Regions from separate parts of the Pseudomonas spartinae genome, predicted to be linked through region 3. Evidence: predicted binding sites of a transcription regulator. Region 3 holds the regulator's gene; each other region holds the start of a gene.

Region 1 (9,605 bases), on a different contig from region 3:
CATGGCCATCATCAGCGTGTCGGTGAAAATCATCAGCGCGTGGGCCAATTGGGCGGAGATCAACGGGCCGGCGAGGCGCAGCAGCGCACTCAGCTCGTGGCCAAGGGAATTTTTCATGATGAGTAAAACTTCGGCAGGGTAAGCATCCCCAGACTGTCGGTGGATGAGCAATGACCGCTATTCTCTGGTTTGAGCCGGATACCCACAAAAGGAAAAAAACCATGCCAGGCATGATTAAAACTCATGGATTGATGCCGTGACCCGTCGTCTGCCGCCGCTCTATGCCCTGCGCGCCTTCGAGGCCGCTGCACGTCATGCCTCGTTCACCCGTGCCGCCGAAGAACTGGCGATCACCCAGAGTGCGGTGAGCCGGCACATCCGCACGCTGGAGACGTACTTCGCCTGCCGCCTGTTCGAGCGTCGTGGTCGCAGCCTGCAACTGACCGATCCTGCTCGCGCCCTGTTGCCAGGGCTGAGCGATGGTTTCGATGCGCTGGAGCGTGCCAGCGCCGCCTTGCGCCTGGATGACGAGGTACTGCGCCTCAAGGCGCCCTCGACCCTGACCGTGCGCTGGCTACTGGCGCGCCTGTCACACTTTCGCCTAGCCAACCCGGACAGCGAGGTGCAGCTCACCAGCGCCTGGATGGATGTGGACAAGGTCGACTTCCGCCACGAACCCTTCGACTGCGCCGTGCTGCTATCCGATGGCCAGTTCCCGGATGAGTGGGAGAGCGTGCTGCTGTTCGAGGAGTGGCTGATCCCGGTGTGCGCTGCGCTCGATGCCGGCCCCTGGTCGCTGGCGCGGCTGCAGGCGGCGGAGCAACTGCATCCGACGCCGGATCGCCGTGACTGGCGACGCTGGCTGCAGGCCACCGGCTTGGCTGAACAGGTGCCTCTGAAGACCGGCCAGTTGTTCGACATGCTGGAGCTGGGCATCGTCGCAGCGGGGCGAGGTTATGGCGTATCGATCGGCGATCTGTTGATGGTCGCGGAGGACGTCAGCAGTGGGCGCCTCGGGCTGCCCTGGCCCACGGCCGTCTACAGTGGTGAAAGCTATTATCTGGTATGGCCGCGCGGGCACAGGGCCCAGGCGCGCCTGCAACGCCTGCGCGACTACCTGTTGACGGAGGTGGCAGCCATGCAACTGCCATCGGTGGAGAGAGTGCTTTAGCTGCCGATACAGGTTTCTGATAACAAAGGATGGCCATTCGGCATCTGCCGATTGACCAAGCATAATAGTCGGGTATCCTCCTGCGCCCTCCATGAGGTCGTACGATGACCTTGCCTTGTCCATTTGTCGCCTGCCGCCTCGCGCCAGGCCAGAGAGGCCTACATGACCCCTCCTCGTTCTCGCATTGCTTTGCAGCTGGCCGTAGCCCTGGCGTTGATGTTGGTCGTGCTGATCAGCCTCAGCACGGTATTTGCGCTGCGCTCGCTGAACAACGCCAACCTGGTGACCCGTGCCGAGCATCTGGGCAGTGAGGCACGCCTGTTGGCCGATCAACTGGAAACCTTCCACGGTAGTCTGCGCGACAGCACCCAGCGCCTGGCCGGATTGTTCGAGCAACGATTCAGTGGCGGCATGCAGGTGCGCAATGACGAGCGTGTTGCCGTTGGCAGCCTGCAGACCCCGGCGCTCTATCTGGGGGCGACCCGGCTCAACAACGATTTCAGCGAAGTCGACGATTTCACCCGCATGACCGCAGGCGTCGCCACGGTGTTCGTGCGCGACGGCGAGGAGTTCGTGCGCATCACCACCTCGCTGACCAAGCAGGACGGCGCCCGCGCCCTGGGCACCGTGCTCGACCATCAGCATCCGGCCTATCAGAAACTGCTGGCGGGCCAGGGTTACGTCGGCCGCGCGGTATTGTTCGACCGCTTCTACATGACCCAGTACACCCCGGTGCGCGATGGCGCCGGGCGGGTCATCGCCGTGCTGTTCGTCGGCTTCGACTACACCGACGCGCAGAACCTGCAGATGCGCAACCTGACCGACTTCCGCATCGGCAGTACCGGCTCGCTGGCGCTGCTCGACGAGCAGGGCAAGTGGCTGGTGGCGCCGGCCGGTGCCGCCGCCATGAGCAGCCTGCCCGAATCGCTTACCGAACTGATCGCCAACCCTGGCGAGGGCGGTTTCTGGAGCGATGGTCGCGACGAGTTCTACAGCGTCGCCATGCCCTTTGCCGGTGGCCCATGGGCGGTGCTGGCGAGCATGCCGCGCGAGGAAATTCAGGCTGTCACCTGGCGTGTCGGCACCCAGCTGGCCATCGGCAGCGCGCTGACCCTGCTGCTGGCGGTGATCGCCGTGGTCTGGCTGCTGCGGCGCAAGCTGCGGCCGCTGGGTGATCTGGTGCGTCAGGCCCAGGCACTCGGTGCTGGTGATCTCGGGGCACGTATGGCGCAGTCCAGCGAAGATGAAATCGGCGAGCTGGCGCGCAGCTTCAACCACATGGGCGAGGCCCTGGCGAACATGGTGGCGGGTATTCGCAGCGCCGCGCAGGATGTCAGTGCGCGCTCGCAGGCGATGTCCACCCTGTCGCGTGATGCCTACCAGGGTATCGATCAGCAGTCGGGCGAGATCAGCAGCATGGCTGGCGCGGTGGAAGAGTTCAGCGCGACCTCGCAGAACATCGCCGACAACATGCGCAGCACCGAGCGCCTGGCCAACGCCAACGCCCAGCAGACCCGCATCGGCCGCACCTCGATGGATCAGGCCTCCGAAGCGCTGGTGCAGATCGCCGAGGCGCTGGAGCAGACCTCAACGGCCATCAACGGTCTTGGCCAGCGTTCCCAGGAGATCGGCGGCATCGTCAGCGTGATCACGGCGATTGCCGATCAGACCAACCTGCTGGCGCTCAATGCTGCCATCGAGGCGGCGCGCGCCGGCGAGCAGGGGCGTGGCTTCGCCGTGGTCGCCGATGAGGTGCGCAGCCTGGCCGGGCGTACCCGCGAGGCGACCAACGAGATTTCCACCATGATCGGCAGCATCCAGAGCGAGACCAGCAGTGCCATCGCCACCATGGAGCAAGGCCGGCAACTGATGCAGGACGGTCTCGAGCGCAACGCCAAGGTCGCTTCAGCGCTGGCGCAGATCAGCGAGCAGAGCGACGCGGCTGGCGAGCAGTTCGCCGCCATCACCACCGCCACCAGTGAGCAGAGCAGCACCGCTACGGTGCTCAGCAGCAATCTGCAGAGCATCGCCCAGGCCAACGGCGAGCAGCGCGAAGTGGTGGCCAACCTGGCCGACACCGCGCGCGAGCTGGATCGCCTGGCCGCGCAGTTGCGTCAGGAGGTCGAGCGCTTCCGCTGAGTCAGCCTGCGGCAGGGCGATACTGCAGCGCTTCAGCCAGGTGTGCGCGGCTGATCTGCTGTTCGTCCGCCAGGTCGGCCAGGGTGCGCGCGACCTTGAGTACGCGATGGGCGGCGCGCAGGGAGAGTCCCAGGCGTTCGCAGGCACTCTCCAGCCACTGGCGGTCCACATCGCTCAGTGCGCAATGCTGACGCAAGCCGGGCAGGTCGAGAAAGGCGTTGGCCACGCCCTGGCGCTGCAACTGGCGTTGGCGTGCGCGCGCAACCTTGGCGGCCGCCAGGGCCGTGCTTTCGCCAGCCTGTGGTGGGGCATTGAGGGCCGTGGTTTCGCGTGCGACCGTCAGGTGCAGGTCGATGCGGTCCAGCAGCGGGCCTGACAGTTTGGCGCGGTAACGCTGGATCTGCTCCGGCGTGCAGCGACAGCGGTTGCTCGGGTCGCCGAGATAACCGCATGGGCAGGGGTTCATGGCGGCGACCAGCTGGAAACGCGCGGGAAACCGCACCTTGTCGCGCGCCCGGGCGATGACGATATGGCCGCTCTCCAGTGGCTCGCGCAGCACCTCCAGGACCTTCCTGTCGAACTCCGGCAACTCATCGAGAAACAGCACCCCCATATGCGCCAGGGTGATTTCGCCTGGCTGTGGGCGACTGCCGCCACCTACCAGTGCCGGCCCGGACGCGCTGTGGTGCGGGGTGCGAAAGGGTCTCTGTGGCCAGTGCTGCAGCGGCGTGTGGCTGGCCACCGAATGGATCGCCGCGACCTGCAGGGCTTCGCCTTCCTCCAGCGGCGGCAGCAGGCCGGGCAGGCGGCTGGCCAGCAGTGTCTTGCCGGTGCCGGGCGGGCCGCTGAGCAACAGGTTGTGCGAGCCGGCGGCGGCAACCAACAAAGCACGCTTGGCAGCCAGCTGGCCCTGCACTTCGGCCAGGTCCGGGTAGGGCAGGCTCTGCCTGAGCAGGCCCTGGGCGGCGTAAGGTTCGAGAGGCGCACTGCCATTGAGGTGCGCAGCGATCTGCAACAGGTGCTCCACGGCAATCACCTTCAGCCCTGATGCCAGGCTCGCCTCTTCGGCATTGGCTTGTGGCACCAGCAGGGTGCGCCCGGCCGCGCGCGCGGCCAGTGCCGCTGGCAGAACGCCCTGCACCGGGCGCACGGCGCCCGACAGGGCCAGCTCGCCCAGGCACTCGTATTCGTCCAGGGCCTGGGCAGGCACCTGACCGCTGGCGGCGAGAATGCCGAGGGCGATAGCGAGGTCGAAGCGGCCACCGTCCTTGGGCAGATCGGCAGGGGCCAGATTCAAGGTGATGCGCTTGCTGGGGAATTCGAAGGCGGCATTGAGGATGGCGCTGCGTACGCGATCCTTGCTTTCCTTGACCGCGGTTTCCGGCAGACCCACCAAGGTCAGGGAGGGCAGGCCGTTGGCCAGGTGTGCCTCGACGGTAACCGCCGGCGCTTCGACGCCGACCTGGGCGCGGCTGTGGACGATGGCCAGGGACATGATCACTCCTTGATCAGGCCCGCCTGGGCGGTCATTGAAAACGCTCTGCATTGGGGCAAGGCGTTAAACCGCCTTTGCCTGCGCTCTCAATGTTCCGATGGTTCAGTCGGCGGGCGGGTTCAGTTTGGCTTCCAGTTCGGCGACCTTGGCTTCCAGCGCCTCGAGGCGGGCGCGGGTGCGGGCCAGTACCACCATCTGGCTGTCGAATTCTTCACGGCTGACCAGCTCGAGCTTGCTGAATCCACTCTGCAGAAGGGCTTTGAACTGCGCTTCCAGCTCAGCGCGCGGCAGCGGGCTGTCGCCACTGAAAAGACGTGAGGCATGGCTACTGAGGGTATCGAGCAGGGCTTTCGGCGGCAGCATGATCAGGTTCCGTAAACAGACGGTCGGCAGTGTAGCACGCAGCCACCGGCAGGTCGGTCGAGGGTGGGTTGCACACTTTTTGAGCATTCGATGATACGTGGGCGCACCAAATTCGTGCGTTGCATTTGGCTTGAATGACCGGTCACTGTAGCTCGAAGTATGTGAAGGCCTTGTGGATCGGGCTTTTGCGCGAGATGGCAAGCTTTCTGCTTATACCCCTGCGACGCATGCATCGACGCAGTTTCGGTGCGGCAGGCGAAGCGGGGAGTGTTTCGTTGGAAGCGGTTGGTGGGTATCGACCACGCCAGGCTGGAGCGGTCGGTGCATTACAAAAGCCAGACACTGCGCTTAGACTTGAGCCGGGTTCGCAATTCCTGGGGCAAGTCCACCTTACACGGGAGAGAGTTTCATGAAGCTAGTCACTGCCATCATCAAGCCGTTCAAGCTGGACGACGTGCGCGAGTCGCTGTCGGAGATCGGCGTGCAGGGCATTACCGTCACCGAGGTCAAAGGCTTCGGCCGCCAGAAAGGCCATACCGAGCTGTATCGCGGTGCCGAGTACGTGGTCGACTTCCTGCCCAAAGTGAAGATCGACGTGGCCATCGCTGACGATCAACTGGATCGCGTTATCGAGGCGATCACCAAGGCTGCCAACACCGGCAAGATCGGTGACGGCAAAATTTTCGTAGTCAACCTGGAACAGGCGATTCGTATCCGTACCGGCGAAACCGATACCGACGCGATCTAAACAGCCTCCGAACCCCACGCCCCAGGAGTAAACCCATGACTCTGCGAACTTTCGCAGGGCTAGGAGCCTTTTTGTCCTCGAATTCTGGCCTAGCGCTGTTTTCGGGGGCGAATGCCGGAGCTGGCGATGCCTCGCCGCTCTGCTGTGCCAGACCCTCTTCAGGTCTCGTGCTCGGCCTAGTGATGGGAATACCTGGTCGCCTCACGGCGCAGGGTTCCGGTGATCCAGAGCGAGCGTAGCAACGACCTGTAAAGCATGCGGAACGCGTCCGGCGCCAACCTGGACGTTTTAACCGAACAGCGCACAACAAAAGCGCCGGCAAGAGGTGAAAAATGGATAACACAGCATTGACTGCATTGCAGTACGGCTTCGATACCTTCTACTTTCTGATCTGTGGTGCCCTGGTGATGTGGATGGCAGCTGGCTTTGCCATGCTCGAGTCCGGCCTGGTGCGCGCCAAGAACACCACTGAGATCCTGACCAAGAACATCGCGCTCTACGCGGTGGCCAGCGTCATGTATCTGGTGATCGGCTACCACATCATGTACTCCAGCCCGGAAGGCGGCATCTTCCCCAGCCTGGGTTTCCTGATCGGTGACGAGAACAGCGTCGAAGCCGTGCTGGCTGGTGGCGACGATGCGCCCTACTACTCGACTCGTTCGGACTTCTTCTTCCAGGTAGTGTTCGCCGCGACCTGCATGTCGATCGTCTCCGGTGCCGTTGCCGAGCGTATGAAGCTGTGGGCCTTCCTGGCCTTCGCCGTGGTCATGACCGGCTTCATCTACCCGGTACAGGGCTTCTGGAAATGGGGTTCGGGCTTCCTCAACGAAGCCGGCTTCCTCGACTTCGCCGGTTCCGGCGTGGTGCACATGGCCGGCGCTGCTGCCGCTCTGGCCGGTGTGCTGCTGTTGGGCGCTCGTAAAGGCAAGTACGGCGCCAATGGCCAGGTCAACGCCATTCCGGGCTGCAACCTGCCGCTGGCGACCCTCGGCACCTTCATCCTGTGGATGGGCTGGTTCGGCTTCAACGGTGGCTCGCAGTTGAAGATGAGCACCATCGAAGACGCCAACGCCGTGGCTCAGGTGTTCACCAACACCAACATGGCCGCTGCTGGTGGCCTGATCGCCGCGCTGATCGTCGCCCGCATCCTGTTCGGCAAGGCCGACCTGACCATGGCGCTCAACGGCGCCCTGGCTGGCCTGGTGGCCATCACTGCCGAGCCGCTGACCCCGAGCGCCCTGCAGGCGACCCTGATCGGTGGCGTCGGTGGCGTGCTGGTGGTGTTCTCCATCCTCGGCCTGGACAAGCTCAAGCTCGACGATCCGGTCGGTGCCATCTCCGTACACGGTGTGGTCGGCATCTGGGGCCTGCTGGCCGTCTGCCTGACCAACAGCGATGCTTCGCTGGGCGCTCAGCTGCTGGGTATCGGCAGCATCTTCGCCTGGGTATTCGTCGCTAGCCTGATCGTCTGGAGCATCATCAAGGCGGTGATCGGTCTGCGCGTCAGCGAAGAAGAAGAATACGAGGGTGTGGATATCGCCGAGTGCGGTATGGAGGCCTACCCGGAATTCACCAACAAGTGATCCTCCGGTAAATCGCAAAGGGCGCCTTCGGGCGCCCTTTGTTTTTTCTGGCAGCGCGCTAGAATGCGCGCGCTGGAGCCATCGAGAGTGAGAACGGCATGTGGCAGCAACGCATCATCAGCCTGCGTCCGCGTGAGCGCGGTTTTCATCTGGTGACCGAGGAGGTGCTGGCTGCATTGCCGGAACTGGCGCAGGTGCGTGTCGGTCTGTTGCATCTGTGGCTGCAGCACACCTCGGCGTCGCTGACGGTGAACGAGAACGCAGATCCCGCGGTACGCCGCGATTTCGAGCGTTTCTTCAACCGTCTGGTGCCGCAGGGTGAGGCGGGCTACGAACACGATTACGAAGGGCCGGATGATTTGCCGGCACACTTCAAGGGCAGTCTGCTGGGCTTTCAGCTTCAGCTGCCGATACAGCATGGGCAGCTGGCACTCGGGACCTGGCAGGGCATCTATCTCGGTGAGCATCGCGATCATGGCGGTGCTCGGCGAGTGGTGGCGACCCTGCATGGCGAGGCTATTTGATTTTTTTCCAGTGGTGCGGTGCACATCGCGCGACTGGGCTATAACTAACCTGCTTTTCGCAAGTCATGAGGTTGAACATGAGCGACGAAGACCTGGAACAAGACGATCTGGATGGGGCTGACGAGGACGAGGGAGAGGAGCTGGCTGCTGCCGATGACGGTGACAGTGGCGACGACGAAAGCGATGGCGAGGTCGTAGCCAGCGGCAAGAAGAGCAAGGCCAAAGCCGTTGAAGTCGACGAGATGCCCAGCGTCGAAGCCAAGCAGAAGGAGCGTGATGCTCTGGCCAAGGCCATGGAGGAGTTTCTCTCCCGTGGCGGCAAGGTGCAGGAGGTGGAGCCCAATGTGGTCGCCGACCCACCCAAGAAGCCCGACAGCAAATACGGCAGCCGCCCCATCTGAGGACGGCTCGCTGCAAGGAACCCGCCCCTGCGGCGGGTTTTTTGTGCCTGCCATCCCGGTTGCCAACCTTCGGGCCGTCGCTGCGCGACGTGAGGAATTGCTCCCTCAGTGGTGCGGTGTCGCGTAGGGACCAATCTTGTCGTGTATCAGGCGGTGCGCATGGCGCACCCTGCGCACCCTGCGGGCACTAACGCATCCAGCTACCCAGCAGCGCGGGCAACTCGGCCAGGCTGCTGATCTGCGCATCTGGTGTCGTTTCACCCTCCCAGGCTCGCCCTTGCGGGTTGAACCAGATAGCGCGCATCCCGGCCGCCTGGGCGCCGGCAATGTCGTCACTGGGGTGATCGCCGATATGCACGGCACGCGCGGCCGCCACGCCCCCGGCGCGGCTGAGCGCTTCACGGAAGGGCTTGGGGTCGGGTTTGCCGATGCCCAGCTCTTCTGCGCACAGGGCGAAGCGGAAATACTCAGACAGGCCCAGGCGGCGCACATCGGCGTTGCCGTTGGTGATCACGCCAAGCATGAAGCGCTCGGCCAGTGCCTCCAGCGTCGGGTGCACCTCGGCGAACAGGGCGACCTGATGGCGGGCGCTGAGAAATACCTGGAACCCGGCTTCGGCCAGCGTCTGCGCCTCGCTGTGCGGGTAGCCGGCGTCTTCCAGGGCATGAAACAGAATGCGTCGACGCAGCTCGCTGAGGCGATGCTTGAGCATCGGCTCGGCGTCGAGCAGACGGCTGCGCACGGCCCACAGGTGCTCGATCGGTACCGCACCCAGGCGCGGCGCATGCAAGGCCAGCCAGTTGCGTAGCGCTGCTTCGGCGTCCTGTATCACCGGCGTGACGTCCCACAGCGTGTCGTCGAGGTCGAAGGTGATCAGTTCAATGCTCATTCGGAACCGCCTTTGCGTTTGGCCCTGGGGTGGGCCTGGTCATAGACATTGGCCAGGTGCTGGAAGTCCAGGTGGGTGTAGATCTGCGTGGTGGCGATGTCGGCATGGCCGAGCAGCTCCTGCACCGCGCGTAGATCCTGCGAGGATTCCAGCATGTGGCTGGCGAAACTGTGGCGCAGCATGTGCGGATGCAGGTGCTGACCCAGCTCGCGCACGCCCGCCTGGCGCACGCGTAGCTGTACCGCACGCGGCCCGAGGCGTCGGCCTTGCTGGCTGATGAATACGGCGCCGT
Region 2 (9,605 bases), on a different contig from region 3:
GCGGCGCTGGTGATAGATCACTTCGCTGGGTAGCGGTGTCCAGTAGCAGGGTGCGCCTTCCAGCTCACCGAGTTGTACATCGTGATCACAGGTCCAGGCGACTCGTACACCGTCGCGAAACGCTTCGACATTGAAGGTTTCACCCTGCTTGAGAAAGCGCTCGCCATCATTGGGGATGATTTCGTCCAGCGCCACACGTGCGCGATCCTTGTCGATCTCAACGAGGTAGCTTTGGAAACGCAGGCCACGCCCCTTGAACTGAATGATCAGGGGGTCATGGTTTTGTTGCAGTTGACGCAGGGTGGCAATGATCTCTATGGATGTCTTGAGCACCTTGGGCGGTTGAGGACCGCTCTCGTCGTTGAACGCGCTGGACACAGGTCGGAACTCTCCGAATCATGGGCTACAACGGCACTAGCATACTGGCGGAGTGCCTGCATGTCCCTGTGCTTTTTGTTGGGGGGATGGCTCAGGCCTGGCTGAGCGGTCTTTGCTGCGCGATTCTAGCGGCACTGCCACGGCTGTCATAGAGGCCGGGCGTCTCTCCGCCGCGCAGAATACCCAGGACGCTACCGACGGAGGCCTGACTGGCGCGGATCAGGCGACCATTGCGCAGGTTGGCTTCCTGGCAGCGTTGCAGCAAGGTAGAAAGTTCTTCGCTGCGTGCAATTAGCTGTCCGCCCACGGGGGATTGGCTCGCCAGCGCGGTCAGTCCGTCGCGATCAGCGCTCAGGCCGGCGTTTTGCAGGAGGCGGCTACGGTCATTGCCATGTTGCTGGAGCAGGGCAAGAAGGGGTTGTTTTTCACCGAGCAGGCTATCGAGGCGTGGTAGATCACGTTCGGTGAGCGCCTGGAATTCGCTATCGATCAGCTCAAGCAATTGCTCGGCGGTGCCGATATCGGAGGAGAACAGGTCAAGCAAGGCTGTGTCGTGCATGGCGGGCTCTTGGGGGTCGGGCGTCCAACACCCCCAGCGCAGCCCTGGGACTAGCGCTGGGATTCGAAGTCGAGCAGTTTCTGGGCGACGCGTTTGCTGTCGACCTGATAGCTGCCGTCGGCGATGGCCTGCTTCAGCTCGGCCACACGCTCCTTGTTGACGATTGGCTGATCACGCAGCTTCTCGCCGATAGTTTGCAACTGCTGTGCCTCACGGCTCAGTTGCACGGATTCACCGCTCTTGGCGTTGGTTTGCTCATCGCTACCGGTGACAGGCGCCTTGCTCGGCTGCGCCGACTCGTTGCGATTGCCAGTCTGAGTCGCGCCGGTACGTCCCGTGTTAGCGGGCGTATTGGCATTGTTCAGCCGGTTGAAGTCGATGACCATGATGCAGAACCTCGGACGATATGGTGGACGCTTGCCATGCTTTTCGGCCACTGCCGGGAAAACTTTAGGACTAATTTCATTGCGTCTTGGGACAGTGTAGGGAATCGCCAGACCTTTGCGCTACAAGAAACATGCCTACATGGATACTTCCACCTGCCCTGGACCGACCACACGGGCTCGCACCACTCGCTGCGAGCGCAGGTTGCGTACGTTGATCTGCTCACCCGGCGCCCCGTCTGTAAGGGCTTCACCGGGCATGCGCACGTTGACGGTGGTACCGCGAGCGCTTATCACCACCTGATCGCCCCGACGAATGACCTCGGCCACTTGCAGATGAGTCGAGAGAAGAATCTGGTTACTGCCGAGTTGACGCGTCAATTTCTTGCCGATCGCCTGGCTCAGGTCGGTGAGGAAGTTCTGTCCCAATTGCCCGACATCGCGCTCAACCAGGTTCAGATCCGCAGCCTTGACTACGCTCATGCGCTTGAGGGGGCGCGTCAGTACGACGACGGGGCGATACAGGCGGACTTCAGCAGGGACAAACACCGTCCATGGGGCGCTGCCATCGCAACGGACCCGGGTGGTGACGCGGCCCAGTGGCTGCGCCGGGCTTTCCAGCGTGGTGGTCAGGGGTTGGTCGCATAGCGGTAGGCGCAGGCGCGGGTCGAGCCGATTGACACGAATCTCATGGCGGCCCTGAATTTCGCTACGCTGTAGATATTCGGTGGTCGCCTGCTCAAGAAAAGACTCGGTGACGCCGATAAGTTGTTCAGTGCTGGTGAAGCCAGCCGCCGCCGTACCGCTGTAGCCGAGTGTCGGCAAAGCGAGTAAAACGAACAAAGTTGCAAGGCACTTTGCCAGCGGCTGACGGAATGATGACGTTCTCTGTTTCATAAGCAATGCAAAGCAAGCCCCGTGCCGCCTGCTAGGCTCAAACGGGGTACGCGTGACTAGACGAGAAGGAGTCCGGGCATGGCCGGGTTGATGGATTCGGTTAACCAGCGAACTCAGCTGGTGGGGCAGAACCGCTTGGAGTTGTTGCTGTTTCGCCTGGAAGGCCCACAGCTATACGGGATCAACGTATTCAAGGTGAAAGAGGTGCTGCAGTGCCCGAACCTCACCATCATGCCCAAATCCAGCCCGGTAGTGAGGGGCGTGGCTAACATTCGTGGGGGCACCATTCCGATTCTCGATCTCTCCATTGCTACCGGCCGTGCGCCGCTGGGAGATCTGAAGACCAGTTTCGTGATCATCACCGAGTACAACACCAAGGTTCAGGGTTTTCTGGTGCGCTCGGTCGAACGGATCGTGAACATGAACTGGGAAGAGATCCATCCGCCACCCAAGGGTACCGGTCGCGATCACTACCTGACCGCAGTCACGCGGCTCGACCAACAGCTGGTCGAGATCATCGACGTCGAGAAGATCCTTGCCGAGGTCGCTCCGACCTCCGAGGTGATCTCCGCTGGCGTCATCGATGATCAGGTTCAGAGTCAGGCGGTGACCAAGCATGTGCTGATCGTCGATGACTCCTCGGTGGCGCGAAAACAGGTTTCGCGCTGCCTGCAGACTGTTGGTGTTGAAGTGACCGCGCTGAATGATGGCCGCGAGGCGCTCAATTACCTGAAGAAAATGGCGGAGGAAGGGCGGCATCCTGACAAGGAATTGCTGATGCTGATTTCCGACATCGAGATGCCGGAAATGGACGGCTACACCCTGACCACGGAGATTCGTAGCGATCCGCGCATGCAGAAGCTGCATATCCTCCTGCATACTTCGCTTTCCGGTGTGTTCAACCAGGCGATGGTGAAGAAGGTGGGGGCTGATGACTTCCTTGCCAAGTTCAAGCCAGATGATCTGGCAGCGCGTGTGGTCGATCGCATTCGTGTATCGGAAGGGGGCTGAAGGGACGACCTTTGGCGAACGTTATGGTTGGTGAGGCGGCATTAGTGTCTTCAGGTAATTTGGATTTCGAGCAGTTCCGGACTTTCCTGGAAAAGGCCTGCGGTATTTTGCTTGGTAGCAACAAGCAGTATCTGGTCTCCAGCCGTCTGAACAAGCTGATGGAACAGAACGGCATCAAGACCCTGGGCGAGCTGGTGCAGCGTATGCAAAGCCAGCCACGCGGAGGGCTGCGCGAGCAGGTGGTCGATGCCATGACGACCAACGAGACGCTTTGGTTTCGCGACACCTATCCCTTCGAGGTGCTCAAGAGTCGCGTGCTGCCGGAGCTAATCAAGGCCTATCCGGCTCAGCGCTTGCGCATCTGGTCGGCGGCATGCTCGTCCGGTCAGGAGCCTTATTCCTTGTCGATGTCCATCGACGAGTTCGAGCGCAGCAACCTCGGCCAGCTCAAGGCCGGTGTGCAGATCGTTGCCACCGACCTTTCGCCGTCGATGCTCAGCAACTGCAAATCCGGTGAGTACGACAGCCTGGCCATGGGCCGGGGGCTTTCACAGGAGCGCCTGCAGCGTTACTTCGATCCGAAAGGGCCGGGTCGCTGGCAGGTCAAGGCGCCGATCAAGAGCCGCGTTGAGTTCCGTCCGCTCAATTTGCTCGATAGCTACGCGGCGCTGGGCAAGTTCGACATCGTGTTCTGCCGCAACGTGCTGATCTACTTCTCGGCCGAGGTGAAGAAGGACATCCTCACGCGCATTCACGCCACGTTGAAGCCGGGTGGTTATCTGTTCCTTGGTGCTTCCGAGGCGCTCAATGGCCTGCCGGAAAAGTACCAGATGGTGCAGTGCAGTCCAGGGATCATCTACAAGGCCAAATAGCCGCGCGGTGTGTTCAGTCCAGTAACGGGAGGCCAATGGCCTCCCGTTTGCGTTTCTGGGGTTGGCCATGGTGGTTCGGCTGCGTATGGCTGGATGGAGAGGGCGCACCGGCAATCTGACGCAACTTCATGGGCAGCGCGCAGGGGGCGCGCCGCATTTCCGTGGGCGGCAATCTCCGTTCTGGGTGTTGCCGCTCGCTTGCCAGTAGGCGGTAAGGCCTTGCCGCCTTGCCGCTTTTGTTAGCTGTTTATTTTTGTAAGTGACTGATTTTATTGGTTTATTTTGGTTGGCACAGCCTTTGCTGAGTAGCTTGTAACAGAGACCACATGGCCCAAGCGGCAAAGGTTCGGAACATGAGCATCAACTTCGGCAGAGCACTCGGCATCCACGAACAGGCACTCGGTTTCCGCGCCCAGCGCGCCGAGGTGCTGGCCAACAACATCGCCAACGCCGATACCCCGAACTACAAGGCGCGTGATCTGGACTTCGCCAGCGTCCTGGCCGAGCAAAGCAATCGCATGCAGCGCGGTGGCGTTTCCCTGAATCGCACCGACAGCCGCCACATCCCGGCCGAAGGCGTCAGCAGCGGCGAAGCTGAGCTGCCGTACCGCACGCCGTTCCAGGCCTCGCTGGACCAGAACACCGTCGACCTGCAGATCGAGCAATCGAACTACGCCGAGAACTCGGTGCAGTTCCAGGCCAGCTTCACCTTTCTCAATAGCAAATTCAAAGGGCTGACTGCAGCCCTGCGCGGCGAATAAGGAGCGCGACCATGTCCCTTGCCAGTGTCTTCAACATCGCCGGAACCGGCATGAGCGCCCAGAGCACTCGCCTGAACACCATTTCCAGCAACATCGCCAACGCCGAGACCGTGTCTTCGAGCCTGGATCAGACCTACCGTGCTCGCCATCCGGTGTTCGCCACCATGTTCCAGCAGGCGCAGAACGGCGACCGTGGTTCGCTGTTCGCCGAGCAGGATGAGGCCGGTCGTGGTGTGCAGGTGCTGGGTGTGATCGAGGATCAGAGCAGCCTGATGCCGCGTTACGAGCCTGATCACCCGATGGCCAATGCCGACGGGTATGTCTACTACCCGAACGTCAATGTGGTCGAGGAGATGGCCGACATGATCTCAGCCAGTCGTGCTTTCCAGACCAACGTTGAAATGATGAACACCGCCAAACAGATGCTGCAGCGTGTGCTGACGCTGGGTCAGTAAGCCGAGACGAGGAAATCACATGAGTACCGTAAATGGCGCTGGCTCTGTATTGGATCAATACCAGCTCAAGCCGGAAGGTCCGAAAAGCAAGGATCTCGGCAAGAACGAGTTTCTGAACCTGCTGGTGGCGCAGCTCAACAACCAGAACCCGCTGGAGCCTCAGGGTAACGGTGAGTTCATCGCCCAGCTGGCGCAGTTCAGTCAGGTGGAGGGAATCGAGAAGCTCAACACCAGCATGGGGTCGATGCTTTCCAGCTTCCAGTCCTCGCAGGCGCTGCAGGCGTCTTCTCTGGTCGGGCGCAAGGTGATCGTGCCGAGCGAGAAAGCTGTGGTCGATACCAGCGAGAGCTTCAAGGCCAGTACCGTTTTGCCGGTCAGCAGCAGCAACGTGTACGTCAATGTCTACGACAATTCCGGTTCGCTGGTGACGCGCGTCAACCTGGGCGAGCAGGCTGCCGGTAACGTCAGCTTCATCTGGGATGGCAAGGACTCCGACGGCAATGTGGTGCCGCCGGGTACCTATAAATTCGAGGCTCAGGCCACCTACGACGGCGAGACCAAGGGGCTGTACACCTTGCTGCCGGCCAACGTCGACAGCGTCACCTTGGGCGGCAGTGAGCTGATGCTCAACCTTGCTGGTCTGGGCAGCGTTCCGCTTTCTCAAGTGCAGGTCATCGGCCAATAACTATTGCCGCCGGCAGTTCCGGCAAAGGAGTTTTCCATGTCGTTCAATATTGGTCTTAGCGGTCTGCGTGCTGCGACCAGCGACCTCAACGTCACCGGTAACAACATCGCCAACGCCGGCACTGCAGGCTTCAAGCAGTCTCGTGCCGAGTTCGCCGATGTCTACGCCGCTTCCGTGCTGGGTACCGGCAAGAACGCTCAGGGCAGCGGTGTGCTGCTGGCGGACGTTTCGCAGCTGTTCAATCAGGGCAACGTCAACTACACCAACAATGCGCTGGATATGGCCATCAACGGCAATGGCTTCTTCATGACCAGCAACAACGGTGAGATGAGCTACACCCGGGCGGGTTATTTCGGCACTGATCGCGATGGTTATATCGTCAACAACTTCGGCTACCGCCTGCAGGGGTATGCGGCCGATGACAGCGGCAACGTCTTGCCGGTGCAGGCTGATCTGCGCGTCAGTGCTGGCCAGCAGGAGCCCCGGGCGACTACCACCGTCTCCCAGCGGACCAACCTGAACTCCAATGCCGTTCGTCCCGCCAATGCCGGGACCATGGCGGCGCCGACCTTCGACCCGAGTGATTCGAAATCCTTCAACTGGTCGACCTCGACCAACATCTACGATTCGCAGGGTAATGCCCACGTGATGAGCCAGTACTTCGTCAAGAACGAAGCTCCGGCTAACAATGGCTGGGTCATGCATGTGCTGATCGATGGCGTCAACCCACGTGATCCCACCAGCAACCAACCGTTCAGCTATGCAGTGAACTACGATGCCGCAGGGCAACTGGCGAATCCGGCGTTGACGCCGCTGGCCAGCACGCCGGCGAATCCGGCTCTGGATGCACCCGCCATCCCGGTCGGAACGCCCAACGGTGTCTTTGCGCTCGCCGATACCGACTGGGTGCCGGCTGAAGAGGATCCGGCCAACCCAGGCACCATGGTGGCCAATGGCGCCGATAGCGAGGCCTTCACCTTCGATATGCGCGGTTCGACCCAGTACGCCGCCTCCTTCGGGGTCAATGCCGTGAGCCAGGATGGTTACACCACCGGTCAGCTGGCTGGTATCGAGATCGACGATACGGGGGTGATCTTCGCCCGCTACACCAACGGCCAGTCCAAGGTGCAAGGGCAGGTGCTGTTGGCGAATTTTGCCAACGTTCAGGGGCTGACCCCTGTGGGCAAGACCGGCTGGGTGCAGTCGTTCGAGTCGGGTGAGCCGGTGGTCGGTACGCCACGCAGCAGCACCTTGGGCGCCTTGCAGGCAGGTGCGCTGGAGGACTCCAACGTCGAACTGTCCGACCAGTTGGTGAACCTGATCGTTGCGCAGCGTAACTACCAGGCCAACGCCAAGACCATCGAGACCGAAAGCGCCATTACCCAGACCATCATCAATCTGCGTTGATGACTGGCGGTAGAGGCAAAGCGGCAAGCCAGGCTTGCCGCTTTGCCGTTCAAGGGCCGGCAAAACCCCGCCGCCGGCTTTTCTTTGCAATCTCTCTCTTCCTATAAAATCCTTTTAAATCAGTCTCTTGTATTTGTTTTTCGTGGCTGGCACAGCGCTTGCTTTAAAGCTTGCAAAGAGCCAAGGGCGTGTCGCCCACTCGGAGAATTACCATGGACAAGATGCTGTATGTCTCCATGACTGGAGCGCAGAACAACACCCTGGGGCTGCGCGCCCACGCCAACAACCTGGCGAACGTTTCCACCACGGGTTTCCGCCGTGATTTCGAGCAGGCGCGCTCCATGCCGCTGTTCGGTGAAACCTTTCCGGCTCGGGTGTTTGCCATGAGCGAACGTCCCGCCACCGATTTTCGTCCGGGCTCGCTGCAGGAAACCGGGCGTGACATGGATGTGGCGGTGGGCGGCAAGGGCTGGATAGCCGTGCAGGCTCCTGATGGCAGCGAAGCCTATGTGCGCACTGCCAGTCTGAACATCGATGCGCTGGGGATGTTGCGCACCGGCAACGGTTTGCCGGTGATGGGCAATGCCGGGCCGATTGCCGTGCCGCCGGAGCAGAAAGTGGAAATCGGCCAGGACGGCACCATCAGTATTCGTGCGTTGGGTGAGAACCCCAATGTGTTGGCTGAAGTTGACCGCATCAAGCTGGTCAACCCGGATCCCAAGAGCCTGGAGAAGGGCACCGATGGCCTGATTCGCGTCAAGGGCCAGCCTGAAGTGCTGGCGGATGCCACCGTTGAGGTGACCTCCGGCTTTCTCGAGGCGAGCAACGTCAATGCCGTCGAGGAGATGACCGCAATCCTTTCCCTGTCCCGCCAGTTCGAGCTGTCGGTGAAGATGATGCGCACCGCCGAGGACAACTCGTCGGCCATGGCGCGGGTTTTGCAGATTAGCTAATTACCAGCACGCGGCGCCGTAAAACCGGCGCCCGAGGAGAAACGATATGCTTCCGGCACTGTGGGTCAGCAAGACCGGTTTGTCCGCCCAGGACATGAACCTGACCACCATTTCCAACAACCTGGCCAACGTTGCGACCACCGGCTTCAAGCGCGATCGCGCCGAGTTCGAGGATCTGCTCTATCAGATCCGTCGTCAGCCTGGTGGCCAGTCCAGCCAGGACAGCGAACTGCCGTCCGGTCTGCAGTTGGGTACAGGTGTGCGCGTGGTGGGAACGCAGAAGATCTTCACCGCCGGCAGCCTGCAGACCACCGAGCAGCCGCTGGATTTGGCAGTGAACGGCCGTGGCTTCTTCCAGATCCTGCAGCCCAACGGCACCGTTTCCTATACCCGTGATGGCAGCTTCCATCTGAACTCCGACGGGCAGATTGTCACTTCCCAGGGCTTTGCCCTGGAGCCGGCCATCGTCCTGCCCGCCGAAGTGCGCACTTTCACCGTCGGTGAGGACGGTACCGTTTCGGTGACCACCGCCGGCAACGCGCAGCCGCAGGTGATCGGCAACATTCAGCTGGCTGACTTCGTCAACCCGGCAGGCCTTGAAGCCATCGGCAACAACCTGTTCCTGGAGACCGGTTCCAGCGGTGCGCCACAGGTCGGCAACCCAGGGCTCAATGGTCTGGGTACCACGCTGCAGAACACCCTGGAAAACTCCAACGTCAGTGTGGTGGAGGAGCTGGTGAACATGATCACCACCCAGCGTGCCTATGAAATGAACTCCAAGGTGATTTCCACCGCTGATCAGATGCTGTCCTTCGTGACGCAGAACCTCTGATTTTTTGACTCTGTTGTGAACGCCGCGAGGTAGTGGTTATGAACCGGCAAATTTTCTGTTTCCCCCTGTTGGCTGGCTTGCTGCTTGTCAGCGGTTGCGTGGCGCCGACAGCCAAGCCGGATGATCCCTATTACGCGCCGGTGCTGCCGCGTACGCCACTTCCGGCTGCACAGAACAATGGTTCGATCTATCAGGCGGGTTTCGAGAACGGCCTGTATGACGACCGCAAGGCATTTCGCGTGGGTGACATCATCACCATCTCGCTGAACGAACGGACCCAGGCCAGCAAGAACGCCAACAGCGCGCTGCAGAAAGACAGCAGCGGCACCCTGGGGGTGCCCAATCTGTTCGGTATGGCCGTCGCGCCAGACAACCCGCTGCGCAGCCTCAGCGCTCTGGGTATGACCAACAA
Region 3 (9,605 bases):
ACACGGCGCTTCATGCCACCGGACAGCTCATCGGGCATCAGTTCGATGGCGCCACGCAAGCCCACTGCCTGCAGCTTGAGCAGGACAATGTCACGAATCATTTCTTCAGGCAGTTGGGTGTGCACTCGCAAGGGAAACGCGACGTTCTCGAACACATCGAGATCGGTGAACAGCGCTCCACTCTGAAACAGCACGCCCATCTGCTTGCGCATGTCGAACAGCGCGTCACGCGACAGCTCCGGCAGGTTGACGCCGTTGACCAGGACCTTGCCCAGCGCCGGACGCAACTCGGCGGCGATCAGGCGCAGCAAGGTCGTCTTGCCACAACCGGATGGTCCCATGATGCCGGTCACCTTGCCGCGCGGAATGCGGATGTCGACCTTGTCGAAAATCGACCGCGCGCCACGCTGAAAGCTGACGCCCTGCAACTCGATCGCGTACTCGTGCTCGGCGCTCATCTGAACTCCTTGAAAATCAGGCCTTCCTGGCAGACGCCGCCTCCAGAAGCGAAGACACGCGCCAGCCAGAGGGAGCCAAAATGGCCGCGAACTATAGCATTTGCCACACTTGCCGCCCAATAGCACCGCGGCGCGGCGTTCAGACTTGCGACAGCTTCGACAGTGCCTCGTTGCAGCGAGGGTGAGCGCGGGGACCTTTTACGTTTATAATCCTCGTCTTTTGGCCCGACAGCCCCGCCCAGCATGAACCAGACCCGCGACCTGATTGACTCCGCACAGCGCACGATCCGCCTCGAACTCGAAGCGGTGCAGGAGCTCTTGCCCCGCATCGATGCCGATTTCATCAAGGCCTGCGAGCTGATTCTCGGCTGCAAGGGGCGCGTCGTGGTGGTCGGCATGGGCAAGTCCGGACATATCGGCAACAAGATTGCCGCCACCCTGGCCAGCACCGGCACCACGGCATTCTTCGTACATCCGGCCGAGGCCAGCCATGGCGACATGGGCATGATCACCCAGGATGACATTGTCCTGGCCCTGTCCAACTCCGGCACCACCGCCGAGATCGTCACGCTGCTGCCACTGATCAAACGCCTGGGCATTCGCCTGATCAGCATGACCGGCAACCCCGAGTCGACGCTGGCCAAGGCTGCGGAGGTCAACCTCGATGCACGCGTATCCCAGGAAGCCTGCCCACTGAACCTGGCCCCGACCTCTTCGACCACTGCCAGCCTGGTGCTCGGCGACGCCCTGGCCATCGCCCTGCTCGAAGCGCGCGGCTTCACCGCCGAAGACTTCGCCTTCTCCCATCCCGGTGGCGCGCTGGGCCGCCGCCTGCTGCTCAAGGTCGAGAACGTGATGCACAGCGGCGCAAGCCTGCCCCAGGTCACACGCGGCACCAGCCTGCGCGACGCGCTGCTGGAAATGACCCAGAAGGGCCTGGGCATGACAACGGTAATAGAGAACAACGGGCATCTGGCCGGGATATTCACCGACGGTGACCTTCGCCGCGCACTGGACAAGGGCATCGACGTACGCCACGCCCAGATCGACGAAGTGATGACGCTGCATGGCAAGACCGTACGCGCCGAAATGCTCGCCGCCGAGGCCTTGAAGATCATGGAAGACAACAAGATCAGCGCGCTGGTGGTGGTCGACGGAGATGATCGCCCGGTCGGCGCGTTCAACCTCGGCGACCTGCTGCGCGCAGGAGTGATGTGATGAACGACCTGCTGCAACGCGCTCGCGCCGTGAAACTGGCGATTTTCGACGTCGATGGCGTGCTTACCGATGGCCGCCTTTACTTCCTCGAAGACGGCAGCGAATTCAAGACTTTCAATACGCTCGACGGCCACGGCATCAAGATGCTGATCAACTCGGGCGTGCGCACGGCCATCATCAGCGGACGCAAGACGCCGGTCGTCGAGCGTCGCGCCAACAACCTCGGCATCCAGCACCTGTTTCAGGGCCGCGAGGACAAACTCGTGGTACTCGGCGGCCTGCTCGCCGAACTCGGCCTAAGCTATGAGCAGGTCGCCTACCTCGGTGACGACCTGCCGGACCTTCCGGTCATTCGCCGCGTCGGGCTGGGCATGGCCGTCGCCAGCGCCGACGGATTCGTCCGCCAGCACGCGCATGGGGTAACCCAGGCGCGCGGCGGTGACGGCGCGGCACGGGAGTTCTGCGAACTGATCATGCGTGCCCAAGGCACACTGGATGCGGCCCAAGCCGCCTATCTGTAGAGAACAGCATGCTGCGTAAATTTCTCAACACCCTGATCTTTGCCCTGATTGCAGTCGTAGTGGCTGCGCTGGGCTACTGGAACCTTGCACCGGACAGCGGCCGCCAGACCCAGCAGGCCAGCAATGACAATGTCGTCGACTTCTACGCTGTCGGCGCGCGCACCGTGCAGTTTCAGGATGACGGCAAACTGCATTACCGCATGACCGCGGACAAGCTCGAGCACGTCAAGAGCACCGACATCACCCTGATCGACACCCCCAAGCTGGACCTCTATCGCGGCACCGAGCTGCCATGGAAGGTCACCAGCCAGCGTGCCGAAGTCTCCCCTGGCGGCGTCGAGGTAGAACTGATCGACGACGTGCGCATCGCCCGCACCGATGCCAAGAACCGTCCAACTATCATCACCAGCAGCCGCATGACCGTTATTCCCGACAAGGAATATGCGCAGACCGAGCAAGCCGTTAGAATCGTCGCGGCCAACGGGGTGACCACGGCACAAGGAATGAAAGCGTACTTGAATGACGGCAGGATGCTCCTGCAGTCCAACGTAAGAGGCCAGCATGAGGTTCGTTAATACCCTCCCCCTGATTCTCAGCCTCGGCGCCGCATTGGGAAGCGCGGCTGCCTGGGCACTGCCATCGGATCGCGATCAACCGATCCGCATCCAGGCCGACAGTGCAGAACTGGATGACAACCAAGGTGTAGCCGTCTACCGCGGTGATGTAGTCATCACCCAGGGCACTCTGAAGATCACGGGCGATACCGTGACCATCACTCAGACCAGCAGCGGCGATATCGATGTCTTCACCTCGGTCGGCAACCTGGCCTACTACGAGCAGAAGCCTGCCGTGGACAAGGACATCGTCAAGGCCTACGGCAAGACCATCCAGTACTTCGCCAGCAACGAGCGTATCGTGCTGATCGACCAGGCCAAGGTGATTCAGGAAGGCAACACCTTCGAAGGCGAGAAGATCGTCTATGACACCCGCCGCCAGATCGTCAACGCAGGTCGCGCCACAGGTGGCAATGTCAGCACGCCGCGCCCGCGTATCGACATGATCATCCAACCGAAGAACAAACCCGCGGATCAACAGCAGTAATGGCCACTCTCAAAGCCCAACATCTGGCGAAAAGCTACAAGAGCCGCCAGGTCGTGCGTGACGTCAGCCTGAGCATCGAAAGCGGCCAGATCGTCGGCCTGCTCGGTCCCAACGGCGCCGGCAAGACCACCTGCTTCTACATGATCGTCGGCCTGGTGCGCGCCGATCAGGGACGCGTACTGATCGACGACCTGGACGTCAGCCACCAGCCCATGCACGGTCGCGCGCGCGCCGGCATCGGCTACCTGCCGCAGGAAGCCTCGATTTTCCGCAAGCTGTCGGTGTCGGACAACATCATGGCCATCCTCGAAACGCGCAAGGATCTGGACCGTGCCGGACGCCAGGCGGAGCTGGAAAACCTGCTGCAGGAATTCCATATCCACCATATCGCCGACAGCCTCGGTATGAGCCTGTCCGGTGGCGAGCGACGCCGCGTGGAGATTGCCCGCGCCCTGGCGACCAACCCCAAGTTCATCCTGCTCGACGAACCTTTCGCCGGCGTCGACCCGATCTCGGTTGGCGACATCAAGCAGATCATCCATCACCTCAAGACCAAGGGCATCGGCATCCTGATCACCGATCACAACGTGCGTGAAACCCTGGACATCTGCGAAACCGCCTACATCGTCAACGACGGGCAGCTGATCGCAGAAGGTGACGCCGAGACCATCCTCGCCAACCAGACGGTGAAAGAGGTATACCTTGGCCATGAATTCCGCCTGTAGGTCGCCTGTTATTTCGCTACAGAAATATTGCAACCCCTAGGCAAAAACAAGAAATTCAGGCATATAATTTGCTTCCTGGCGGCGCTTCGGCGCCCTGATGTGGAAGGCGTAACTCGCCAGTAAATTAAGGTCTGCAATGAAACCATCGCTAGTCCTCAAGATGGGCCAGCAGCTGACGATGACCCCGCAGCTGCAACAGGCTATCCGCCTCCTCCAACTGTCGACCCTGGACCTGCAGCAGGAGATCCAGGAGGCACTGGAATCCAATCCCATGCTCGAACGCCAGGAAGATGGCGACGACTTCGACAACAGCGACCCGATGGCCGATGGCGCCGAAAGCGCCGCCCCCGCGCCGAGCAAGGAAGAGACTTACCAGGAAACCACCCCGACGGTCGACAACCTCGAGGAAGGCGAGTGGGGCGAACGCATTCCCAACGAGCTCCCCGTGGATACCGCCTGGGAGGACGTCTACCAGACCAGCGCCAGCAGCCTGCCAAGCAACGACGATGACGAGTGGGACTTCACCACCCGCACCTCGACTGGCGAGAGCCTGCACAGCCATCTGCTCTGGCAACTGAACCTTGCGCCCATGTCGGACAAGGATCGCCTGATCGCCGCCACCCTGATCGACTGCATCAACAACGATGGCTACCTCGAAGAAACCCTCGAGGAAGTGACCGAGTCTTTCGACCCCGAACTGGACATCGAGCAGGACGAAGTGGAAGTGGTGCTGCACCGCATCCAGCAGTTCGAGCCGGCCGGCATCGGTGCCCGTGATTTGCGCGAGTGCCTGCTGCTGCAACTGCGCCAGTTGCCAGCCAACACCCCCTGGCTGAACGAAACCCAGCGCGTGGTGGGCGACTACCTGGAGCTGCTCGGCAGCCGCGATTACGCCCAGCTGATGCGGCGCACCAAACTCAAGGAAGACGAGCTGCGCCAGGTCATCGACCTGATCCAGCGTCTGAATCCGCGCCCGGGCTCACAGATCGAATCCAGCGAACCGGAATACGTCGTACCCGACGTGATCGTGCGCAAGCACAACGACCGCTGGCTGGTCGAGCTCAACCAGGAAGCCATGCCGCGCCTGAGGGTCAACCCGCAGTATGCCGGCTTCGTCAAACGTGCAGACTCCAGTGCCGACAACACCTTCATGCGCAATCAGTTGCAGGAAGCGCGCTGGTTCATCAAGAGCCTGCAAAGCCGCAACGAAACGCTGATGAAGGTGGCAACGCAGATCGTCGAACATCAACGCGGCTTTCTCGACTATGGCGACGAGGCGATGAAGCCTCTGGTGCTGCACGACATCGCCGAAGCGGTAGGCATGCACGAGTCGACCATCTCGCGCGTCACCACGCAAAAGTTCATGCACACGCCGCGCGGTATTTACGAGCTGAAATACTTCTTCTCCAGCCACGTCAGCACCTCCGAAGGCGGTGAATGCTCGTCCACCGCGATCCGCGCGATCATCAAAAAACTGGTTGCAGCAGAAAACGCGAAAAAGCCGTTGAGCGACAGCAAGATCGCTGGTTTACTGGAGGCACAAGGCATCCAAGTCGCCCGTCGGACAGTCGCCAAGTATCGTGAGTCCCTCGGCATAGCGCCCTCCAGTGAGCGCAAGCGACTGATGTAGGCCAGATCGACTGAAGGCCTCGAGCCTTCAGGCCAAAGTGTTCCGGTGGCGGGTCGAACCAGACCCGTCTCTTACACAAGGCAACAAGGAGAAAGCGGTATGCAAGTCAACATCAGTGGACATCAGCTGGATGTGACCGACGCCCTGCGTGACTATATCGGCGAGAAACTCGGCCGACTGGAACGCCACTTCGACAAGATCACCAACGTACAGGTGACCATGGAGGTCGAAAAACTCAAGCAGAAGATCGAAGCCACCCTGCATGTCGCCGGCGGCGAAGTCGTCGCCAACGCCGAACATCAGGATATGTACGCTGCCATCGACCTCTTGGCCGACAAACTCGACCGTCAACTTATCAAGCACAAGGAAAAGCAGCTCGAACGCCTGCAAGGCGCCACGGCCCGCTAACATTCCCCATCCATGATCCGACTTGAAAATATCCTGACCCCCGGCCGTTCCCTGGTGAACGTGCCGGGCGGCAGTAAGAAGCGCGTGCTCGAACAGATCGCCAATCTGGTTGCGCGCGACCTGCCCGACCTGGATGCCCAGGACATCTTCGAAAGCCTTATCGCCCGCGAGAAGCTCGGTTCCACCGGCTTCGGCAACGGCATCGCCATTCCGCACTGCCGCCTGGCCGGCTGCAGTACACCGATCAGCGCTGTATTGCACCTGGAAACTGCCGTCGACTTCGACGCCATCGACGGCGCACCTGTCGACCTGCTGTTCGTACTCCTGGTACCGGAGGCAGCAACCGATGCGCACCTGGAGCTCCTGCGCCAGATCGCCAGCATGCTCGACCGCCAGGATGTACGTGAACGTCTACGCCATGCCAGCAGCGGCGAAGATCTCTACCAGGTTGTCGTGGACATTCAGAACGGTCACTGAACATGCGCCTGATCATCGTCAGCGGTCGCTCGGGCTCGGGCAAGAGCACCGCCCTCGATGTACTTGAGGACAACGGCTTCTATTGCATCGACAACCTGCCGGCCGGCCTGTTGCCGGACCTGGCCGAGCGCTTCCTGCCGCACAGCGACATGCTGCTGCCGCAGGTTGCCGTCTCCATCGATGCGCGCAATCTGCTGAGTCAGCTCAAGCGCTTCCCTGAATTGCTCGATGAAGTGCGCAAGCGCAATATTCGTTGCGACGTGCTTTATCTGGATGCCGAAGACGAGACGCTGCTCAAGCGCTTCTCGGAGACGCGCAGGCGTCATCCGCTGACCAACGACAATCGCTCGCTCGCAGAAGCCATCGCTTATGAGAGCCAGCTTCTGGCGCCGATCACCGATCGTGCAGACCTCAAGATAGACACCACCCGCCTGAATCTCTATCAACTGCGCGACACACTCAAGCTACGCCTGCTAGGCCAGACTCAGACTGGCACCGCCTTTCTCGTCGAGTCTTTCGGCTTCAAACGTGGCATGCCGGTGGATGCCGATCTGGTCTTCGATGCACGCTGCCTGCCCAACCCCTACTGGAAGCCGGAGCTGCGTGATTACTCGGGCCAGGACCAGCCGGTGATCGACTATCTGGCTGCGCAGCCGGAGGTCGAGGAAATGTATCAGGACATCCTCGCCTATCTGGAGAAATGGCTGCCACGTTTTGCCGCCAGCAACCGCGCCTACGTCACCGTTGCAGTTGGCTGCACCGGCGGCCACCACCGCTCGGTTTACCTGGCCAACCGCCTCAGCCAGGCGCTCAAACATTCGCTGAAGAACGTCCAGGTGCGTCACCGCGACCTCAGCTAAGGAACCCTGCCGCGATGCCAGCACGTGAAATCACCATCATCAACAAACTCGGCCTGCATGCCCGCGCTGCAGCGAAATTCGTCGGTGTGGCGAGCACCTACCCGTGCCAGGTCCGTATCGGGCGCAGCGCCGAAAGCCTGGTAGACGGCAAGAGCATCATGGCGGTGATGATGCTGGCTGCCGGCAAGGGCACCAACGTGCACCTGGCGACCGAAGGAGAACAGGACGATCAGGCGATGAACGCCCTGGTCGAGCTGATCGAAAACTACTTCGACGAAGGCGAGTAAGCCCTCCCGACAAACGACAAGGCCACCCGCGGGTGGCCTTGTCGTTTCTGCCGGTTCCGCCGTGCTCAACTGCCGGCGACGGTCATCTTCTCGATCAGCACCGAACCGGTGCAGATATTGCCGCGGCGCTCGAGGTCACGACCGACCGCGACGATCTGACGGAACATGTCGCGCAGATTGCCGGCGATGGTGACTTCCTGCACCGGGAACTGGATCTCGCCGTTCTCGACCCAGAAACCCGCCGCGCCGCGCGAGTAATCGCCGGTCACCAGGTTCAGCCCCTGGCCCATCAGCTCGGTGACCAGCAAGCCGCGCCCCATGCGTCGAATCAGCGCGTGCTGGTCCTCATCGCCATGGGTGACGAACAGGTTGTGCACGCCGCCGGAGTTGGCCGTGCTCGGCAGGCCCAGCTTACGGCCGGAATAGGTGCCGAGCACATAGGAGACCAGCTCCCCCTTCTCCACGAACGGCTTGGCGTATGTGGCCAGGCCGTCACCATCGAAGGTCGCACTGCCCAGTGCGCGCGGCAGATGCGGACGTTCGTCGAGGCTCAACCATTCGGGGAACAGACGCTGACCGAGCGCCCCCTCAAGGAACGAGGACTGACGGTACAGGTTACCGCCAGAGATCGCCGCCAGCAGGTGACTGAACAGGCCGCCGGCCAGCTCGGCGGCGAACAGCACGGGGACTTCGCAGGTCGGCACCGGACGCGCCCCGAGGCGACTGACCGCACGCTCGGCGGCGCGCTGGCCGATACCTTCAGCACCTGCGAGCAGCTCGCCCTGGCGATTGACGTCGTACCAGTAGTCGCGCTGCATCTGCCCCTCGCCCTCGGCGATCATCACGCAGCTCAGGCTGTGCCGGGTGCTGGCATAACCGCCGATGAAGCCGTGGCTGTTGCCATACACACGGCAGCCCTGATGGGTATTGAGACTGGTGCCATCGGCGTTCTTGATCCGCGGATCGGCAGCGAAAGCCGCCGCCTCACACACCAGCGCCTGCTCGACGGCCTGCTCTGGAGTGATTGACCAAGGGTGATAGAGATCCAGCTCAGGTAACTCGCGCGCCATCAGCGCCGCATCAGCCAGGCCGGCGCACTCGTCCTCGGACGCATGCTTGGCAATCGCCAGGGCCGCTGCCACGGTTTCGCGAATGGCCTCGGCGCCAGTGGCCGAGGTACTGGCCGAGCCCTTGCGCTGACCGACGTAGAGCGTGATACCAAAACCCTGGTCACGATTGAACTCGACGGTTTCCACCTCACGCTGGCGCACCGTGGTGGACAGCCCCTGGCCGGCCGAGACGGCCACTTCACAGGCACTGGCGCCCTGGCGCTTGGCCTCGGCGAGAATGGCCTCAACCTGCTCCTGCAGTGCCGGCAAGGCCTGCGGCCCGATGCGTTCTACTTCACTCATAACCACTCCCGATTCTCTTGGCGCAGGCCCAGCATTCGCACACTCAAGGCCTGCTCTCGACTGCCCGCCCACAGGCCGGCAGTCACGGTTACTGCTATCATGGCGGCGTTTCCCTCTGGACCCACCCCATGTCTGATTCCTACGACGACTTCTCCCTGGAGAAGAGCAAATCCCAGGTCAAACGCGAACTGCATGCCCTGCAGGAGCTTGGCGAGCGACTGACCACGCTCAAGGCGGATCTGCTGGCCAAGATGCCGCTGACCGATGCCCTACGCCGCGCCCTCACCGATGCGCCGAAACATACCGCCAATGCCGCGCGCAAACGCCACATCCAGTTCATCGGCAAGCTGATGCGTGAACAGGATGTCGAAGCGATCATCGCCATGCTCGACCAGGTGGACAGCTCCACCCGCGAGTACAACGAGCGCTTTCATGCCCTCGAGCGCTGGCGCGACCGTCTGATCGCCGAAGGCGACAGCGCGCTGGAGAGCTTCGTCGAACTCTACCC

What was found. The regulator sigma-54, encoded in region 3, starts transcription at its own class of promoters, with help from an activator protein. The targets are predictions, from matches to a motif close to ANTGGCATNNANNTTGCTNT.
Region 1: the regulator sigma-54 is predicted to act here: its motif matches at 5,362-5,381, upstream of glnK (P-II family nitrogen regulator).
Region 2: the regulator sigma-54 is predicted to act here: its motif matches at 7,554-7,573, upstream of ACN8M7_RS13790 (flagellar basal body rod protein FlgF).

What each region holds. Positions count from the first base shown of each region.
Region 1 is NZ_CBDAMB010000002.1:209,916-219,520, reverse strand. It holds gene ACN8M7_RS04845 (NorM family multidrug efflux MATE transporter) at 1-117, opposite strand, end outside; gene ACN8M7_RS04840 (LysR substrate-binding domain-containing protein) at 257-1,171, shown strand; partial or broken gene ACN8M7_RS04835 (Cache 3/Cache 2 fusion domain-containing protein) at 1,334-2,452, shown strand; gene ACN8M7_RS04830 (methyl-accepting chemotaxis protein) at 2,450-3,310, shown strand; gene ACN8M7_RS04825 (YifB family Mg chelatase-like AAA ATPase) at 3,312-4,805, opposite strand; gene ACN8M7_RS04820 (accessory factor UbiK family protein) at 4,908-5,168, opposite strand; gene glnK (P-II family nitrogen regulator) at 5,578-5,916, shown strand; gene ACN8M7_RS04810 (ammonium transporter) at 6,249-7,499, shown strand; gene ACN8M7_RS04805 (secondary thiamine-phosphate synthase enzyme YjbQ) at 7,598-8,023, shown strand; gene sutA (transcriptional regulator SutA) at 8,101-8,424, shown strand; gene ACN8M7_RS04795 (HAD family hydrolase) at 8,612-9,313, opposite strand; gene xerC (tyrosine recombinase XerC) at 9,310-9,605, opposite strand, start outside.
Region 2 is NZ_CBDAMB010000005.1:230,139-239,743, forward strand. It holds gene ACN8M7_RS13740 (flagellar brake protein) at 1-378, opposite strand, end outside; gene ACN8M7_RS13745 (flagella synthesis protein FlgN) at 470-937, opposite strand; gene flgM (flagellar biosynthesis anti-sigma factor FlgM) at 988-1,323, opposite strand; gene flgA (flagellar basal body P-ring formation chaperone FlgA) at 1,459-2,217, opposite strand; gene ACN8M7_RS13760 (chemotaxis protein CheV) at 2,296-3,228, shown strand; gene cheR (protein-glutamate O-methyltransferase CheR) at 3,273-4,100, shown strand; gene flgB (flagellar basal body rod protein FlgB) at 4,454-4,861, shown strand; gene flgC (flagellar basal body rod protein FlgC) at 4,873-5,316, shown strand; gene flgD (flagellar hook assembly protein FlgD) at 5,336-6,001, shown strand; gene flgE (flagellar hook protein FlgE) at 6,038-7,408, shown strand; gene ACN8M7_RS13790 (flagellar basal body rod protein FlgF) at 7,621-8,361, shown strand; gene flgG (flagellar basal-body rod protein FlgG) at 8,408-9,193, shown strand; gene flgH (flagellar basal body L-ring protein FlgH) at 9,232-9,605, shown strand, end outside.
Region 3 is NZ_CBDAMB010000001.1:306,189-315,793, forward strand. It holds gene ACN8M7_RS01480 (ATP-binding cassette domain-containing protein) at 1-458, opposite strand, end outside; gene ACN8M7_RS01485 (KpsF/GutQ family sugar-phosphate isomerase) at 702-1,676, shown strand; gene ACN8M7_RS01490 (KdsC family phosphatase) at 1,676-2,197, shown strand; gene lptC (LPS export ABC transporter periplasmic protein LptC) at 2,206-2,772, shown strand; gene lptA (lipopolysaccharide transport periplasmic protein LptA) at 2,759-3,298, shown strand; gene lptB (LPS export ABC transporter ATP-binding protein) at 3,298-4,023, shown strand; gene ACN8M7_RS01510 (RNA polymerase factor sigma-54) at 4,160-5,653, shown strand; gene hpf (ribosome hibernation-promoting factor, HPF/YfiA family) at 5,753-6,061, shown strand; gene ptsN (PTS IIA-like nitrogen regulatory protein PtsN) at 6,074-6,538, shown strand; gene rapZ (RNase adapter RapZ) at 6,541-7,398, shown strand; gene ACN8M7_RS01530 (HPr family phosphocarrier protein) at 7,413-7,685, shown strand; gene pmbA (metalloprotease PmbA) at 7,751-9,097, opposite strand; gene yjgA (ribosome biogenesis factor YjgA) at 9,226-9,605, shown strand, end outside.